DNA from 4 places in the Streptomyces chrestomyceticus JCM 4735 genome. Region 2 is predicted to be linked to each of the others. Evidence: riboswitches for the same ligand, from Rfam matches in the RefSeq annotation. Region 2 holds a riboswitch; each other region holds the start of a gene.
The links. Region 2 has a riboswitch for cobalamin ahead of EJG53_RS36005 (GHMP family kinase ATP-binding protein). Riboswitches for the same ligand answer to the same signal wherever they lie in the genome.
Positions count from the first base shown of each region.

Region 1: another riboswitch for cobalamin. It lies ahead of metE (5-methyltetrahydropteroyltriglutamate--homocysteine S-methyltransferase); the one in region 2 lies ahead of EJG53_RS36005 (GHMP family kinase ATP-binding protein).
Region 3: another riboswitch for cobalamin. It lies ahead of EJG53_RS09190 (CoA-acylating methylmalonate-semialdehyde dehydrogenase); the one in region 2 lies ahead of EJG53_RS36005 (GHMP family kinase ATP-binding protein).
Region 4: another riboswitch for cobalamin. It lies ahead of EJG53_RS31805 (cobalamin biosynthesis protein); the one in region 2 lies ahead of EJG53_RS36005 (GHMP family kinase ATP-binding protein).

Region 1 is NZ_BHZC01000001.1:8,673,177-8,677,331, reverse strand. Features, by position in the region: gene EJG53_RS37510 (SDR family oxidoreductase) at 1-420, opposite strand, end outside; gene EJG53_RS37505 (cupin domain-containing protein) at 467-895, opposite strand; cobalamin riboswitch at 1,275-1,508, shown strand; gene metE (5-methyltetrahydropteroyltriglutamate--homocysteine S-methyltransferase) at 1,675-3,993, shown strand.
Region 2 is NZ_BHZC01000001.1:8,220,892-8,225,046, reverse strand. Features, by position in the region: gene EJG53_RS36010 (cytochrome P450) at 1-1,137, opposite strand, end outside; cobalamin riboswitch at 1,653-1,877, shown strand; gene EJG53_RS36005 (GHMP family kinase ATP-binding protein) at 2,097-3,005, shown strand; gene EJG53_RS36000 (cysteine synthase family protein) at 3,002-4,045, shown strand; gene EJG53_RS35995 (ATP-grasp domain-containing protein) at 4,042-4,155, shown strand, end outside.
Region 3 is NZ_BHZC01000001.1:2,225,743-2,229,897, reverse strand. Features, by position in the region: gene EJG53_RS09195 (acyl-CoA dehydrogenase family protein) at 1-812, opposite strand, end outside; gene EJG53_RS09190 (CoA-acylating methylmalonate-semialdehyde dehydrogenase) at 818-2,317, opposite strand; cobalamin riboswitch at 2,523-2,695, opposite strand; gene EJG53_RS09185 (short-chain fatty acyl-CoA regulator family protein) at 2,772-4,155, opposite strand, start outside.
Region 4 is NZ_BHZC01000001.1:7,271,921-7,276,075, forward strand. Features, by position in the region: gene EJG53_RS31800 (cobyric acid synthase) at 1-1,382, opposite strand, end outside; gene EJG53_RS31805 (cobalamin biosynthesis protein) at 1,423-2,457, opposite strand; cobalamin riboswitch at 2,589-2,735, opposite strand; gene EJG53_RS31810 (hypothetical protein) at 2,900-3,145, opposite strand; gene EJG53_RS31815 (inorganic phosphate transporter) at 3,183-4,155, opposite strand, start outside.

The DNA.
Region 1 (4,155 bases), 450 kb from region 2:
GATGCCTTTGACGAACTCGAAGAACTGGGTCGCCCGGAGGATCGAGTAGGGAACCGGCCCCTGTTTGATCAGCCGCTCCTGGGCCGCCTTCGCCCGGAAGTAGCCATTGTCGGGCAGGCCGTCGATGCCGACGATCGACAGCGCCAGATGGTGCGTGACGCCCGCCTTCGCCTCGGCGGCCAGCAGGTTGCGGGTGGAGGTGGTGAAGAATTCCAGGACCGCCGACTCCTCGAAGGTGGGCGAGTTGGCCACGTCCACGACCACCTGGGCTCCGGCCAGCACGGTGTCGAGGCCCTCGCCGGTGAGGGTGTTGACGCCCGTACTGGGCGCGGCGGGCACGGCCTCGTGACCGCGCTCGGTGAGTTTGCCGACCACTTTGCCCCCGATGAGGCCGGTGCCTCCGATGACCACGATCTTCACTTCGTGAACTCCTCGCGCTGTGGGCGCCCGCTGGGGCGGAGAGGCGTCAGGACTGCCGGGGTGCGCGCAGGTGGGCGCGCTGTTTGAGTTCTTCGTCGTCGACCAGGACCAACATCGGCTGCCCCGGCTCGCAGAGCATGGTGACGACGAAGCGCAGGCGCGTGTCGGTGCGGGCGTTGCCGTCCTGGTAGTGGATGACGTCGCCGCCGGGCTCCCAGAACGCTTCCCCGGCGCGGACGATCCGCTCCGGCTCGCCTTCCAACTCGAAGCGCATCTCGCCCTCCACCACGTAGCCGAAGGCCGGACCGGGGTGGCGGTGCGGCGGGGCGCCCTGGTCGCCGGGCGGATACTCGATCTGGACGGTCGACACGTGCGCGCTCTCCGGGATCGCGGGCGGGGCGACCTCTTGCAGCACGGTGAGCGCGGTCTTCCATGCCTCCGAGTGCGGGTGCTGGTGCTCGTGGGTGCCGGGCATGCCGGGTCCTCCTTCTTCGGCTCCGGAGCCAGGGCCGGTTGGGACGGCAGTGCCGCCCCGGCGTGCGATGCCGGTGTCCGTACCCGTGCTTCCTGCTTCCGACGTACAGCACCAGAGCTCGGCGGACGGCCCGCCGATGCACGGCCCAACCGAGAGATGTTCCATTGTTCAGACCCCCGGCATGCCCGGTGAGCACCGATCCAGACACATCCGGGGCACCGTACGCATCCGGGAGGCGTACGCATCCAGGGCACCGTACGGAACCTCAACCTCGGCCCCGCCGCACCCGCCCGTTCCCACCCCTGCCCACCCCTCCCCCGTGTCTCACCTCACATACCACCATGTGAACAGGGGTGTCGGCACCAGGCGCAGCCGATCTACGCTGTCCGGTGCAACTGGTTCGCCCTGCCCGCCAGGCAGGCGCGTCGTAAGAGGGAACCCGGTGGGAATCCGGGACTGCCCCGCAGCGGTGAGCGGGAACGACCGCCGTCATACGCACTGGATCCGGGCCGCGGATCCGGGAAGCGACGGCCAGTAGGTGCCCGCCGGACGACGTGACGTTCCGGCAGGCGTGCCCGCGAGTCCGAAGACCTGCCCGTTGCCCGCGCGCGTCCGTACGTGCGCGGACCTTCCGGTGACCTTCGAGGGCGGGTCGGCGTGTCATGGCAGGCGGGCACGGGTGTCGTCGGACGCTCCGTGGCTCGCCCGGCGCGTCATTCCTTCGCGTTCTCGTCCGGTCACCGGGCTCGGAGAAGATCACGCTCGCGAAGGAGAGTTCCGTGACAGCGAAGCCCGCAGCCGCGGCAGCACGGGCCACCGTGTACGGCTACCCCCGCCAGGGACAGCACCGGGAACTGAAGAAGGCCGTCGAGGGGTACTGGAAGGGCCGCGTCACCGCGGACGCCCTCCGGGAGACCGCGCGCGACCTGCGCCGCTCCAACTGGCAGCAGTTGGCCGACGCCGGCATCCACGAGGTGCCGACCGGTGACTTCTCGTACTACGACCATGTGCTGGACACCAGCGTCATGGTCGGAGCCGTCCCGGAACGGCACCGCGCCGCCGTCGACGCCGACGCCCTGGACGGCTACTTCGCCATGGCGCGCGGCACGCAGGACGTGGCGCCGCTGGAGATGACCAAGTGGTTCGACACGAACTACCACTACCTGGTTCCCGAGTTGGGTCCCGACACGGTCTTCGCCACCGACTCCGCCAAACAGGTAGGCGAGGTGCGGGAGGCGCTCGCGCTCGGCCACACGCCGCGCCCGGTCCTCGTCGGCCCGGTCACCTACCTCCTGCTGGCCAAGCCGGCCCCCGGTGTCGCCGCCGACTTCGACCCGCTGACCCTGCTCGACCGGCTCCTGCCCGTCTACGCGGAAGTGCTGGCGGACCTGCGTGCGGCCGGCGCCGAGTGGGCACAGCTCGACGAGCCCGCCCTGGTGCAGGACCACACCCCGGCCGACCTCAACGCCACCGAGCGCGCCTACCGCGTCCTCGGCGCGCTCACCGACCGTCCGAAGCTGCTGGTCGCCTCGTACTTCGACCAGCTCGGCGAAGCGCTGCCGGTGCTCGCCAAGGCGCCTGTCGACGGTCTCGCACTGGACTTCACCGAGGCCGCGGCGGGCAACCTGGACGCGCTCGCCGCCGTCGGCGGGCTGCCCGGCAAGCGGCTGGTCGCCGGTGTCGTCAACGGCCGCAACATCTGGATCAACGACTACGAGAAGTCGCTGGCCACGCTCGGTACGCTGTTGGGCCTGGCCGGCCGGGTCGACGTGGCCGCCTCCTGCTCCCTGCTGCACGTACCGCTGGACGCCACCGCCGAGCGGGACATCGACCCGCAGGTCCTGCGCTGGCTGGCGTTCGCCCGGCAGAAGACCGCCGAGATCGCCACGCTCGCCCGCGGCCTCGCGCACGGCACCCACGCGATCGCCGCCGAACTGGCCGCCAACCGCGCGGACCTGGCGTCCCGCGCCGGTTCCGCGATCACCCACGACCCCGCCGTACGGGCCCGTACCGCCGCCGTCACCGACGCCGACGGCCGCCGCTCCGCGCCGTACGGGGAACGGACCGCCGCCCAGCGGGCCCACCTCGGCCTGCCGCTGCTCCCGACGACCACCATCGGTTCCTTCCCGCAGACCGCCGAACTGCGCACCGCGCGCGCCGACCTGCGGGCGGGGCGCCTCGACACCGCCGGGTACGAGGAGCGCATCGCGAACGAGATCCGTGAGGTGCTCGCCTTCCAGGAGGAGGCGGGCATCGACGTCCTCGTGCACGGCGAGCCCGAACGCAACGACATGGTCCAGTACTTCGCCGAGCAACTGACGGGGTACCTCGCCACGCAGCACGGCTGGGTCCAGTCGTACGGCACGCGGTACGTCCGTCCGCCGGTCCTCGCGGGCGACATCTCGCGGCCCGAGCCGATGACGGTGCGGTGGACGCGGTACGCGCAGTCGCTCACCGACCGTCCGGTCAAGGGCATGCTGACCGGCCCGGTCACCATGCTCGCCTGGTCGTTCGTCCGGGACGACCAGCCGCTCGGCGACACCGCCCGGCAGGTGGCGCTGGCCCTGCGCGACGAGGTGGGCGACCTGGAGGCGGCCGGCACCTCGGTCATCCAGGTCGACGAACCGGCGCTGCGCGAGACGCTGCCGCTGCGCGCCGCCGGCCGTCCCGCGTACCTCGCCTGGGCCACCGAGGCGTTCCGGCTCACCACCAGTGGTGTGCGGGACCGGACACAGATCCATACCCACATGTGCTACGCCGAATTCGGTGACATCGTGCAGGCCATCGACGATCTCGACGCCGACGTGATCAGCCTGGAGGCCGCGCGCTCGCACATGCAGGTGGCCCGTGAACTGGCCGAACACGGTTATCCGCGGGAGGCCGGGCCGGGCGTGTACGACATCCACTCGCCCCGCGTGCCGAGCGCCGAGGAGGCGGCGAGCCTGCTGCGCAAGGGCCTCGGCGCCATCCCGGCCGAGCGGCTGTGGGTCAACCCCGACTGCGGTCTGAAGACCCGGGGCTGGCCCGAGACGCGGGCTTCGCTGAAGAACCTGGTCACGGCGGCGCGGACGGTGCGCGGGGAGTTGCCGGTGTCGTGATCCGGTGAACCCGGTGACGGCCGGGAGGTGCGTCCGCGCGCCTTCCCGGCCGTTTTTCCCGCCGATTTCCGGGGGCTTCCAAGGCGCGCACGACTCCGGCCGACAGCGCCTGACCGCCGAGGACCGTAAACTGCTCCTCTTCACGCGACTTGCCGAGGAACA
Region 2 (4,155 bases):
GCCGAACGGGATGTAGGCCAGCCTCGGCCGCCCGGCCACCTCCTGCGGGGTGAACCGCTCGGGGACGAACTTCTCGGGCTCGGGCCAGTGGTCGGGGTTCATGTGCACGGCCCAGAACGGGTAGAACACCGTCGTCCCGGCCGGGAGTTCGTAGTCGCCCAGGACGAGCGGCCCGGCCGTCTCCCGCGCGCCGTACGGGCCGGGCGGGTAGAGCCGCATCGCTTCCTTCAGGACCATGTCCAGGTAGCTGAGGTGCCGCAGGTCGGCGTACTCGGGCACGGCACGGTCACCGAGTACGCGGTCCAGTTCGGCGGCGACCCGCTCGGCCGCCTCGGGGTGACGGCCCAGGAGGTACAGGGTCCAGGAGACGGCGACTCCGGTGGTGTGGTGGGCGGCCAGCAGCGTCATCATGACGGTGTCGCGGATGCGCGCGGGCCGCTCACCGGCCTCGACCAGTGCCCCGACGAGATCGCTGCGGTCCGCACGGCCCCCGGAGTGGTGCGCCGCGACCACCCGGTCGACCGTCGCGCGCAGGTAGGCGAGGGCCCGGGCCGCCCGCTCGGCGCGTTCCTCCTTTGTGCCCGGTACCGGCACCTGGTAGAGCCGCCCCAAATACTCGGTGAGCACCTCCTCGAAGGCCGTGACGACGCCCTCCGGGTCCGCGGCCTCGCCCTCCAGCGCGTAAGCACAGATCATCCGGAGCGACAGCTCGGTGAGGCCCTTCTGCAGCGCTACGGGCCCGTGGCCCGCCTGCTCGCCCCAGTGGTCGGCGAGTCCGGCCGCCAGCGCGGTGAACCGCTCGAAGTGCCGCTCGTGGGACGGGCGTCCGGCCAGCACCGACAGCAGGACACGCCGCCAGGGGGTGTGCTCCTCGGCCGGCATCACCTGCAAGTTGCCCGCCTCGCACAGCGGGGCCAGGAACGCGAACAGCCGCTCCGGCCGTTTGTCGATGTGGGCCGTGGCCTCCAGCAGTACGGGGTCGGCGACCGACACGGCCGTCTCCGCGCCCGGCAGTTGGAACCGTACGACGGGCCCGTACTCCGCGTGCAGTCGCAACTGGTAGGTGTGCAGTCCGCCCGCCGCGGCGACCGCCCCCGCCCCGCCGTCCGGCCGGGGCTCGGGTCCAGGGATCCGCATGGCCAACGCCTCCTGACTGACAGCCCGGCCCCGCCGTGCGGAGTGGCCCGCACGGCGGGAGTGAGCTTCCATCATCGTCCGTCACCGGCGGCCGGGGGCCTTCCGGCTCGCCTCGTCCGCGTAGATCTGCTGGTAACTGTCCTGGCCGAAACCGGCGTCGCCCGAGTCCTTGATCTGACGCTCCTCTAGCGTGCCGGGCGGGCCGGCCGATGGTGAGGGGAAGGAGTCCGATCACGGGCCACATCGGCCCCAGGGCTCCCGTGCGGCTCTCCAGCTGAGGGCCCGGAGGCTCAAATCGGCCACCGGGTCCAGCGGGTGGATCTGTTGCGGGACCGTGAGGAGACGTACTGACATGACATGTTTGAGGCGGGGCACGGGCGGTGTGCTGCACCGCAGGATCGCTGGTGACAGGCTCCCGCGGGCCGCGCGCCCGTACTGCACACTTCCCGCGCCTGTCAGCGGCACCAATCGAGACAACCACACAGACCTCTCTGTTGCGGTGGCGGGAACGCCTCTACGCTGATGTGCGCAGTCGGTTCGCGCCACTCTCCGTGGGGCGTCGTAAGAGGGAACCCGGTGGAAATCCGGGACTGTCCCGCAGCGGTGAGTGGGAGCGAAAGCCGCCGATGGAGCACCGGACCCGGTCGAAGGGTGCGGGAAGCGGTGGCCGGTAGCTGTTGCCGGAAGGCCCGGCCGACATGCCCATGAGTCCGGATACCTGCCACTGCGCGCGTACGGGCGAGGACCGGCGTACGCGCTGTCCACGGTGACCTCGAGGGCTGGGTCGGCGGTGCAGGCGGAGCAACGCGCGTCCCGGCGCGGCCGCCCTCTCACTCACCGGCCGAAATCCTCGGGCCGGGTGCGGCGAGAGAGGGCGTGTTCGTGAGCGAGGAATACCGCAGGGAATGTCTCCGGGGCGGCCGACGGCCGGGCCCGGCACGGCCGTTGTACGGTGCCCGATGCTGACCACCCCCGACGGCGCCCCGGCACGGTGGGTCTCCGGCGTCTGCCAGGGGACGCTGGGCGAGCTGTTCCAGGGCCCGCTGCGCCCCGGCGGTGACGCGGACATCGCGATCGTCTCGTTCCCCGTGGACCGGCACTCCTGGGTGTACTTCTCGCCGGACGCCGTCCCCGGCGACGAACCGCACGCCGCAACGCCCGACGCACCGCCCCTCGGCGCGAAGGCGGCCACGGCCGCGCGGCTCTTCCTGGAGCACTTCGGCCGGACGCTGCCGCCGGGCCGCTGGAGTTCCCACTCGGACCTGCACGTCGGGGTGGGCATGGCCAGTTCGACGGCGGACATCGTGGCGACCCTGCGCTGCCTGTTCCGGCTCTTCTCGCTGCCGTACGACACCGGGGCCGTCCTCCGCGTCCTGTCGGCGATAGAGCGCGCCGACAGCGTGTTCCTCGACGAGTTCGCGCTCTACCTGAGCGGACGGCACCGGGTCGTACGGCGGCTGGGCACCGGCATCGGCTTCCACACCGCGTTCGTCATGGAGCCGGGCACGGTGGACACCGCCGCGGTGACACCGGTGCTGCGGCGGCACTACCGGCGCTGCGCCACGGAGTACGAACGGTGCCTGACCGACCTCCTGAAGGGCTTCGCCTCCGGCGACCCGGCAGCCGTGGCCCGGGCCGCGACCTTCAGCAGCGCGCTGTCCCAGGAGGTGCTGCCCAAGCACACCTTCGAGACCGTCCTGGCCCACCGCGAGGAGTTCGGGGCGGACGGCGTCTTCGTCGCCCACACCGGATCGCTCGTCGGTTACCTCTTCAGCGGCCGGCCGGCGCCGTCCCTGAAGGGCGAGCTGTCCGCCTTCTTCCGTTCGCTCGGTCACCAGTGCTCTTTCGCCCAAGGAGGCTACGCGTGACACCTTCCGACACAGTCGGCACCCATCCCCACATAGCCGACGCCCTCAAGAGACCCGACCTCGTCCAACTGACGGACGGCATGGTGCTGCTGCGGTTCGAGTCGATGAAGATCTACTCCGCGCTGGCGGCCGTCCGGCGGCTGCTCGACCGGGGCACCGTCCGTACCGGGCAGACCCTGATAGACAGCTCCAGCGGCATCTACGCCTACGCCCTGGCGCTGGCCTGCCACCGCTACCGCCTGCGCTGCCACATCGTGGCCTCGACCACCGTGGACGCCACCACCCTCGCCCAACTGGAGATCCTCGGCGCGACGGTCGAGCAGGTCAGACCGTCGAAGAACCTCAAGCTCGACCAGGAGCTGCGGGTCCGGCGGGTCCGGGAGATCCTCGCCGAACGGCCCGACGTCCACTGGATGCGGCAGTACCACGACGACATCCACTACCTGGGCTACCAGGAGGTCGCCGACCTGGTGACCAGGGCCCTGCCGGGCCGCACCCCGACGGTCGTCGGCGGCGTCGGGTCGGGAGCCTCGACCGGCGGCCTGGTGCGGCATCTGCGCCGCCGCGATCCCGGTGTCCGGCTGGTCGGGGTGCAGCCGTTCGGCAGCGTCACCTTCGGGAGCCAGGACCACCACGACCCGGAAGCCATCATCGCCGGCATCGGTTCCTCGATCCCCTTCGACAACGTCCGCCACCAGTTGTACGACGCGGTCCACTGGATGGACTTCACCCACGCCATGTCCGGCGCCGTCGCCCTGCTGCGCGAGCACGCCGTCTTCGCCGGGCTGTCCACCGGCGCCGCCTACCTGACCGCCACCTACGAGTCCCGCCGCCACCCCGACCGGCTCCACCTGGTGATCGGTGCCGACACCGGCCACCGCTACGTGGAACGGGTCTACGCCCGCCACCGGGAGGCCGTGGACCTGGCCGCACTGAAGCCGGCCGAGGTCGGCAGCCCCGAGGAGATGTCCATGCCCTGGTCGACGATGGCGTGGAACCGCGCCCCCTGGCCGTCCCGCCGTGCGGAGGCGCGCGCATGACCGTGGTCTGCCTGGAAGCGCTCACCTTCGGGCTGGGCCACCTGACGCGCGCCGCCGCCCAGTTGGGCGAGCCGCTGCGGCTGCTGACCCGCGACCCCGCGTACTACGCG
Region 3 (4,155 bases), 6.0 Mb from region 2:
TGCGCCGCGTGCAGCGCGCTCTGCCCGCCGCCGAGGGAGCAGGCGGCGATGCCGAGGCGGCCGCCGTTCAGCCCGCTCATCGCGATACGGAAGCCGTCGCCCTCGGCACCCAGCAGCCGGTCGGCGGGGACACGCACCTCGTCGAGGAGCACCTGCCGGGTGGGCTGCGCGTTCCAGCCCATCTTCTTCTCGTTGGCGCCGAACGACAGCCCCGGATCGTCCCGCTCGACCAGGAACGCCGAGATGCCGCCGGGCCCGTCCTCGCCGGTACGGGCCATCACCACGTACACCTGCGAGGTTCCGGCGCCGGAGATGAACTGCTTCACGCCGGTCAGCACGTAGTCGTCGCCGTCGCGCACCGCGCGGGTGCGCAGCGCCGCCGCGTCCGACCCGGCGCCCGGCTCGGTCAGGCAGTAGCTGCCCAGGTCGGCCATCGAGCACAGGCCGGGCAGCCAACGGGCGCGCTGCGCTTCGTTCCCGTACCGGTCGATCATCCAGGCGACCATGTTGTGGATGGAGAGATAGCCCGCGATGGACGGGCATGCGGTGGCCAGTACTTCGAAGACCAGCACGCCGTCCGCGCGGCTCAGCGCGGACCCGCCGTGCTCCTCCCGTACGTAGATCCCGCCGAGCCCGAGCCCGGCGGCCTTGCGGAGCACGTCCACGGGGAAGTGCTTGTCCTGGTCCCAGGCCACGGCGTGCGGCGCGATGTGCTCCTGCGCGAAGTCCAGCGTCGTCTCGACGATGGCGAGCTGGTCGGCGGTGAGCGAGGTCAGCGCGGCGGCCGGGGTGGCGGTGGTCATGACGCTCATCGCTCTCAGCCCATCGTCGGGAGGGTGAAGCTCGCGCCCTCCTTGACCCCGGAGGGCCAGCGCGAGGTGACGGTCTTGGTGCGGGTGTAGAAGCGGATCGCGTCCGGGCCGTGCTGGTTGAGGTCGCCGAAGCCGGACCGCTTCCAGCCGCCGAAGGTGTGGTACGCGACCGGCACCGGGATCGGCACGTTCACGCCGATCATGCCGGTGTTCACCCGGCGGCTGAAGTCCCGCGCGGTGTCGCCGTCGCGGGTGAAGATGGCCACGCCGTTGCCGTACGGGTGCTCCGTGGGCAGCCGCAGCGCCTCCTCGTAGTCCGCGGCCCGTACCACCGACAGGACCGGGCCGAAGATCTCCTCCTGGTAGATCCGCATGTCCGGGGTGACCCGGTCGAAGAGCGACGCGCCCGCGAAGAAGCCGTCCTCGTGGCCGGGGAGGGTGAAGTCCCGCCCGTCGACGACCAGTTCGGCGCCCTCGGTGACGCCGAGGTCCACGTAGGCACGGACCCGGTCCAGCGCGTCCCGGCTCACCAGCGGCCCGAAGTCGGCGTGCGGGTCGTCGGAGCGGCCGATGCGCAGCGTGCCGACCCGCTCCTTGAGCCGCGCCACCAGCGCGTCGGCGGTCTCCTCGCCCACCGGCACGGCGACCGAGACCGCCATGCAGCGCTCGCCCGCCGACCCGTACCCGGCGCCGACCAGCGCGTCCACCACCTGGTCGAGGTCGGCGTCCGGCATCACGATCAGGTGGTTCTTGGCGCCGCCGAAGCACTGGGCGCGCTTGCCGTGCGCGGCGGCGGTCGCGTAGATGTGGGCGGCGATCGGGGTCGACCCGACGAAGCCGAGCGCCTCGACCCGCGGGTCCTCCAGCAGCGTGTCCACCGACTCCTTGCCGCCGTGCACGACGTTGAGGACGCCCGGCGGCAGCCCCGCCTCCAGGAACAGCTCGGCCAGCCGCAGCGGCACCGAAGGCGCCCGCTCGGACGGCTTGAGGATGAACGCGTTGCCGCAGGCGACGGCCGGCGCGATCTTCCACAGCGGGATCATCGCGGGGAAGTTGAACGGGGTGATCCCGGCCACCACGCCGATGGGACGGCGCAGCGAGTGCACGTCGATGCCGGTCCCGGCGTTGTCGGTGAACTCGCCCTTGAGCAGGTGCGGGATGCCGGCCGCGAACTCCACCACCTCCAGGCCGCGCTGGAGGTCGCCGTGCGCGTCCGCGACCGTCTTGCCGTGCTCGCTGGACAGCAGCCGGGCCAGCGCGTCCCGCTCGCCCTCCACCAGGCGCAGGAAGTTCAGCAGGACGCGGGCGCGCCGCTGCGGGTTCCACTCGCCCCACTCGGGCTGGGCGGCCGCGGCGTCGGCGACGGCGGCCGCCGTCTCGCCCGGGTCCGCGAGCGGCACCCGGGCCTGCACGGTGCCGGTGTTGGGGTCGTACACGTCGCCGTAAGCACCCGATGTTCCCGGTACGTGCTTGCCGCCGATGAAATGGGTCAGTTCTCGGACCATGGGGGCCTGCTCTCGTCAGGTGTGATCCGGGGATGGCACGGCCGGGCCCGCGGGCCGCGCGGATGGCGCGCGGTCCGTGGCGGGGCCGTGGGACGCGAAAGGCGTGGAACCGTCAGCGCGCGGGCGGTGCCGCGGGCCGGGCCGGATCACCTGGGCTGGGGGTACGCACCGGTGCCATGCGTGTCTGCTCCATCCTCGTGGACAACACGGAACAACACCCGCGGCCGGTATCCTGGCTTCCGGATCTCCGTGCGCCGCCCGCCTTCCCGACGCACCCGCGTCAGTGGCGTGTTGCCCGACGTCGCACTCCCCGGTCACAGTGGCGGGACCACGCCGGATTCGCACCGGCTTCCCTGCACCGCGGGCCTACGTCACGAACATATAGTTGGACGTCCTAGTAAGTCCAGGGGGATCGGTGATCCGCAGGGTGCTCCGGGGCGCGTGGGTGGGCCCGTCAGTCCTCCCGCACCGGATACGGCACGAACGTGCTGCTGTTCTCGTCGATGACCAGCGCGCGGCCGAGGGGCGGCACGGCGCGCTGCGGGCACTCCAGGCGTTCGCAGACCCGGCAGCCCATGCCGATGGGGGTGGCGGCCCCGGCGTTGTCCAGGTCGAGGCCGTCGGAGTAGACCAGCCGGGACGCGTGCCGGATCTCGCAGCCGAGGCCGATGGCGAAGGTCTTGCCCGGGTCGCCCCAGCCGCCGCGGTGCCGGGTGACGGTGCGGGCCGTCCACAGGTAGCGGCGGCCGTCCGGCATGGCGGCGATCTGGACGTGGATACGGCTGGGCGCGGTGAACGCCTCGTAGACGTTCCACAGCGGGCAGGTGCCGCCCGCCCGCGAGAAGTGGAAGCCGGTGGCGGACTGCCGCTTGGACATGTTGCCGGCCCGGTCGACGCGGACGAAGGAGAACGGGACCCCGCGCCGGCGCGGCCGTTGCAGGGTGCTCAGCCGGTGGCACACCGTCTCGTACCCGAGGCCGAACCGGTCGGTCAGCCGCTCGATGTCGTACCGCAGCTCCTCGGCCGCGGCGTGGAACGGGCCGTACGGCAGCACCAGCGCCGCCGCGAAGTAGTTGGCGACCCCGATCCTCGCCAGCGACCAGGCCGTCGTGCCCTCCTCGAAGTCCTCGGAGGCGGGCCGCGACAGCTCCTCCCCGGCCTCCAGCAGCGCCAGTTGGGTCGCCATGCGGAAGGCGCGCTGCCCGGGCCGCAGCCCCGCCGACAGGCGCAGCACCCGGGAGGACGGATCGTAGTGGTGCAGCGGACCGTCGGGTGTGTCCACGAGGTGTACGCCGTGCCTTTCGGTGAGCCGGGCGGTCAGGGCGCGTCCCACCTCACCGGGGCGGATACCCAGCTCGGCGGCGAGTGCCTCGGCGGTGGTGTCGGCCTCGTGCAGATAGTTCTGCCGCCGGTAGAAGAACTCGCGGATCTCCTCGTGCGGGGAGAGCGGCGCGGCCGGGTCGCTGCCGTTGCCGTCCCGGCCCTCCGCCACCTCCGCCAGGCGCTCGGTAAGCGCCTGGTTGCGCTGCCCGAGGCCGAGCAGCACCGACGCCACCGCGGGCTGCCGGGAGGCCAGTTCGGACAGGTCGGTGGGGGAGACCCGGCCGGCGGCCAGCTCGTCGGCGAGCGCCTCGCGCAGGTCGGCCAGCATCCGGCTGGTGTCGCGCGCGGAGAAGAAGCCGGGGTCCACCCCGAAGGTCTCGGTCAGCCGCAGCAGTACGGGCACGGTCAGCGGCCGTGAGTCGTGCTCCATCTGGTTCAGGTAGCTGGGCGAGATGGCCAGGACGCGGGCCAGCGCCGCCTGGCTGAAGCCGCGCTCCTCCCGCAGCCGGCGCAGC
Region 4 (4,155 bases), 950 kb from region 2:
GGCGCCGGGTCGAACGCGCGGCCCGCGTCGGCGGCCACCCGCCGCAGGAACGCCCGCCGGAAGCCGTCGCTCTCCAGTGAGCCGTGCCAGTGGGTGCCCCAGACGGTCCCGGAACGGCATCCCGCCAGGAAGGGCTCCCCGCCGTCGATCTCCGCCACGCCATGGTGGATCTCGTACCCCTCGACCGGCTCGCCCAGCGCCTCGCCGGACGGCCGGGCCAAAGCCTTCTCCACCGCGAACCGGACGCGTACGGGCAGCAGGCCCAGCCCGTCCACCGTCCCGGCCTTCGACTCGACCTCGTCCTCGATCCGCTCGCCCAGCATCTGGAAGCCGCCGCAGATGCCCAGCACCGGGCGTCCTTCCGCGGCCCGCCGCCGCACCGCGTCCGCGATGCCGCGCTCGCGCAGCCACTGGAGCGCGCGGACGGTGCCTCGGGTGCCGGGCAGGACGACGAGGTCGGCGTCGGCCAGTTCCTCGGGGCGGTCCACGAAGCGCACCACGACGCCCGGTTCGGCGGCGAGCGCGTCCACGTCCGTGAAGTTCGACATCAGCGGTACGGCGGCCACCGCGACCCGCAGCACGTCGGCGCCGTGCGGCGGCGCGACGACGCTCTCGCGGACCGCGCCGCGCAGCGACACCCGGAGGCCGTCCTCCTCGTCGATGCCGAGGCCGTGCGCGAACGGCAGCACCCCGAGGGTGGGCCGTCCGGTCAGCTCCTTCAGCATGTCCAGACCGGGCTCCAGCAGCGTCACATCGCCCCGGAACTTGTTGACGAGATAGCCCGCGACCAGTGCCTGGTCCTCCCGGGACAGCAGCGCGGTGGTGCCGAAGAAGGAGGCGAACACCCCGCCCCGGTCGATGTCGCCGACCACCACGGCCGGGATACGGGCGGCGCGCGCGATCCCCATGTTCACGATGTCGGTGCGCCGCAGGTTGATCTCCGCCGGGCTGCCCGCGCCCTCGCAGATCACCGCGTCGTGCGTACGCCGCAGCTCCTGGAGGCAGTCCGTGACCGTACCGAGCAACTGCTCCTGACGGCCCGCGTGGTAGCCGCGCGCGCTCAGCTCGCCCACCGGCTTGCCCATGAGCACGACCTGGCTGCTGCGGTCACTGCCCGGCTTCAGCAGCACTGGATTCATCAGGGCGCTCGGCTCGACGCGCGCCGCCGCGGCCTGCATGGCCTGCGCCCGCCCGATCTCCGCGCCCTCGCGCGTCACGAACGAGTTCAGCGACATGTTCTGCGCCTTGAAGGGCGCCACCTTGACGCCCTTGCGGGCCAGCCAGCGGCAGATGCCCGCCGTCACCACACTCTTGCCCGCGTCGGACGTGGTGCCCGCCACCAGCAGCCCGCCGCCGAGCGGTGCTTGACCCGGTCCGTTCACGTGGCACTCCTCGCCGTCCGCACTGCGCTGCTCCCGCTGCTCACTTGGCCCTCCCGGTGGTACGGGGGCGGCGTACCGCTCCGGCCGTGATGGATCGGCCTACCGTTCCTGCCGTACGGGATCGCCGTACCGCCCCGGCCGCCAGCCGCCCCCCGACCGTGACCGCCAGCGCCAGCGCGCTCACCCGGCGCGACAGGGTCACGGCCCGCTCGATGTCCGGCACCGCGACCGGCCGGCCCGCGTCGCCGTTGAGCACCGGCCGGTGCTCGACCCGGCCGCCGTACGCCAGGGTGCCGCCCAGCCGCACCCCCAGCGCCCCGGCGAACGCCGCCTCCACCGGGCCCGCGTTGGGGCTCGGGTGGGACGGGCCGTCCTGCCGCCAGGCGCGCAGCGCGCCCCGCCGGTCCGGGCCCGCCAGCACCGCCAGCGCGGCGGTCAGCCGGGAGCCGGGGTAACCGGCCACGTCGTCGAGGCGGGCCGAGGCCCACCCGAACCGGCGGTGGCGCGGCGACTTGTGCCCCACCATCGCGTCCAGCGTGTTCACGGCCCGGAAGGCCAGCAGCCCCGGCACACCGGCGGCCGCGCCCCAGACCAGGGCGCCGACCACCGCGTCCGAGGTGTTCTCGGCGACGGACTCGACCACCGCGCGCGCCATCTGCTGCCCGTCCAGGGCCTGCGGGTCGCGCCCGCACAGGTGCGGCAGCCGCTCGCGCGCCACGTCCAGGTCGCCCGCCGCGAGCGCGCCGCCGACGGCCCGCGCCTCGCGGCCCAGCGAAGTGCCGCCCAGGACGGCCCAGGTGGCGGCGGCGGTCAGCGCGACGGAGGCGGGGAAGGCGGCGGGGGAGCGGCGTACGGCGCGGTCGAGCAGCGCGGCACCGGCGGCGGTACCGCCCGCGAGCAGCGCGGTGTGCAGGGCGCCGGTCCCTCGGTGGTCGCGCCACAGACGGCGTTCCACGGCGGCCGCGGCCCGCCCGAAGGCGGCCACGGGGTGACCGCGCCGGGGATCGCCCACGACCAGGTCGCCGAGGAAGCCGAGGGCCGCGCCGCACGCGTAGCCGGCGTGTTCGGCACGCATCGGATCAGACCGCCGTCGCGCCTCGGAGGGATGGCGTGGGGGTACGTCCAGCAGATTGCGCACTGCGGCCGGGCATGGCGGTAGGTCCTCACTCAGGGTCCGCGCCCTGGCTCGACGGGTACGGCGACGAGAGTCTCCTGGCTCCCCGGATCGGCGCTTCCCCCGGCCTTCCAGTCCGTACGGGAACCTGCGTCGCGGGACGCGGACCGTGGCCCTTGGTGGAGGGGCGCTCCCCGGTGACAGTGGCGGGACCGCGCCGGATTCTCACCGGACTTCCTCATCTGTCGCCGATTGGCTCCGGCAGTCCACCACGCTCCGCCAAGCCCGTCAACTCACGCTTGACCTGCGGCGGGGGCGGTGGTGGCGTCTGTGTCCCACGCCACAGGCGTCCGGTGGCCGCGGCGGGGATGCCGCGGCCACCGGACGCCCGGGGTGCCGCGCCTCAGGCGGCGACGATCAGGTAGATCCCGTACGCCACGGCCGCCGCGCACAGCGCGAAGCAGACGTACGCCCCGGCCCGCGCCGCCCCGCCGGAGGCGGCGGGCCCGTCGGCGGTCACCGGCGTGCCCTCCTGCTGCGGCTTGCGGGACGTGCCGACGATGCCGAGGGTGAACAGGCCCACGATCCCGACCGTCACGAACAGCGTGACGCCGAAGACCTGGCCGAGGGCGGCCCAGTCGATGCTCATTGCGTTCTCGTTCCTTCGTGAGAGCCGTGCGGCCGGGTCAGCCGGCGGCCGAGCCGGCCTTGGCGCGGCGCCGGGCGCTCTTCTCGTGCGGGCGGGCGGCCACCGGGACGGCGATCACCGGGGCGGTGCCGACCGGGTCCGTGATCCGGGTCTCGGCGACCGTGGGGGCCGGGATGGCGACCGGGCCCGCGGGCGGCGGCGAGACGGCCTGCAGGGCGGCGGTGACGACACCGGCGGGCTCGGCGGCCGGGCCCTCGTTGACGTTGGTGTGGTCCACCGGCTTGCGCCGGGAGGCCGCCCAGATCGCGCCGCAGACGGCGAGCGCCAGCACGGCGACGGTCGCGATGCCCCAGTCGCCCTGGTCCGCCAGGAGAGCGGCGCCCGCCGCGACCAGCCCGGCGGCCGGCAGCGTCAGACCCCAGGCGGCGGCCATCCGGCCCGCCGTGGACCAGTGCACCACGCCGCCCTTGCGGCCCAGGCCGGAGCCCATCACCGAACCGGAGCAGACCTGGGTGGTGGAGAGCGCGAAGCCGAGGTGGGAGGAGGCCAGGATGGTGGCCGCGGCGCCGGTCTGGGCGGCGAAGCCCTGCGGCGGCTGGATGTCGGTGATGCCCTTGCCCATCGTGCGGATGATCCGCCAGCCGCCCAGGTACGTGCCGAGCGCGATGGCCAGGCCGGCCGAGGCGATGACCCACAGCGGCGGGTCGGCGTGCGGGGCGACGACGCCGCCGGTGATCAGTGCGAGGGTGATCACACCCATCGTCTTCTGGGCGTCGTTGGTGCCGTGCGCGAGGGAGACCAGCGCGGCCGAGGCGATCTGCCCGGCGCGGTAGCCCTTGGCGGTGTCCTCCTCGGCGCGGTTGCGGGCCAGCCGGTAGGTCAGCCGGGTCGCGGCGGTCGCGGCCAGACCGGCCACGATCGGCGCGGCGACGGCCGGGATGAGGACCTTCATGACCACGGCGCCGCCGTGCACGCCGCTCGGGCCGACGGCCACCAGGGTGGCGCCGATC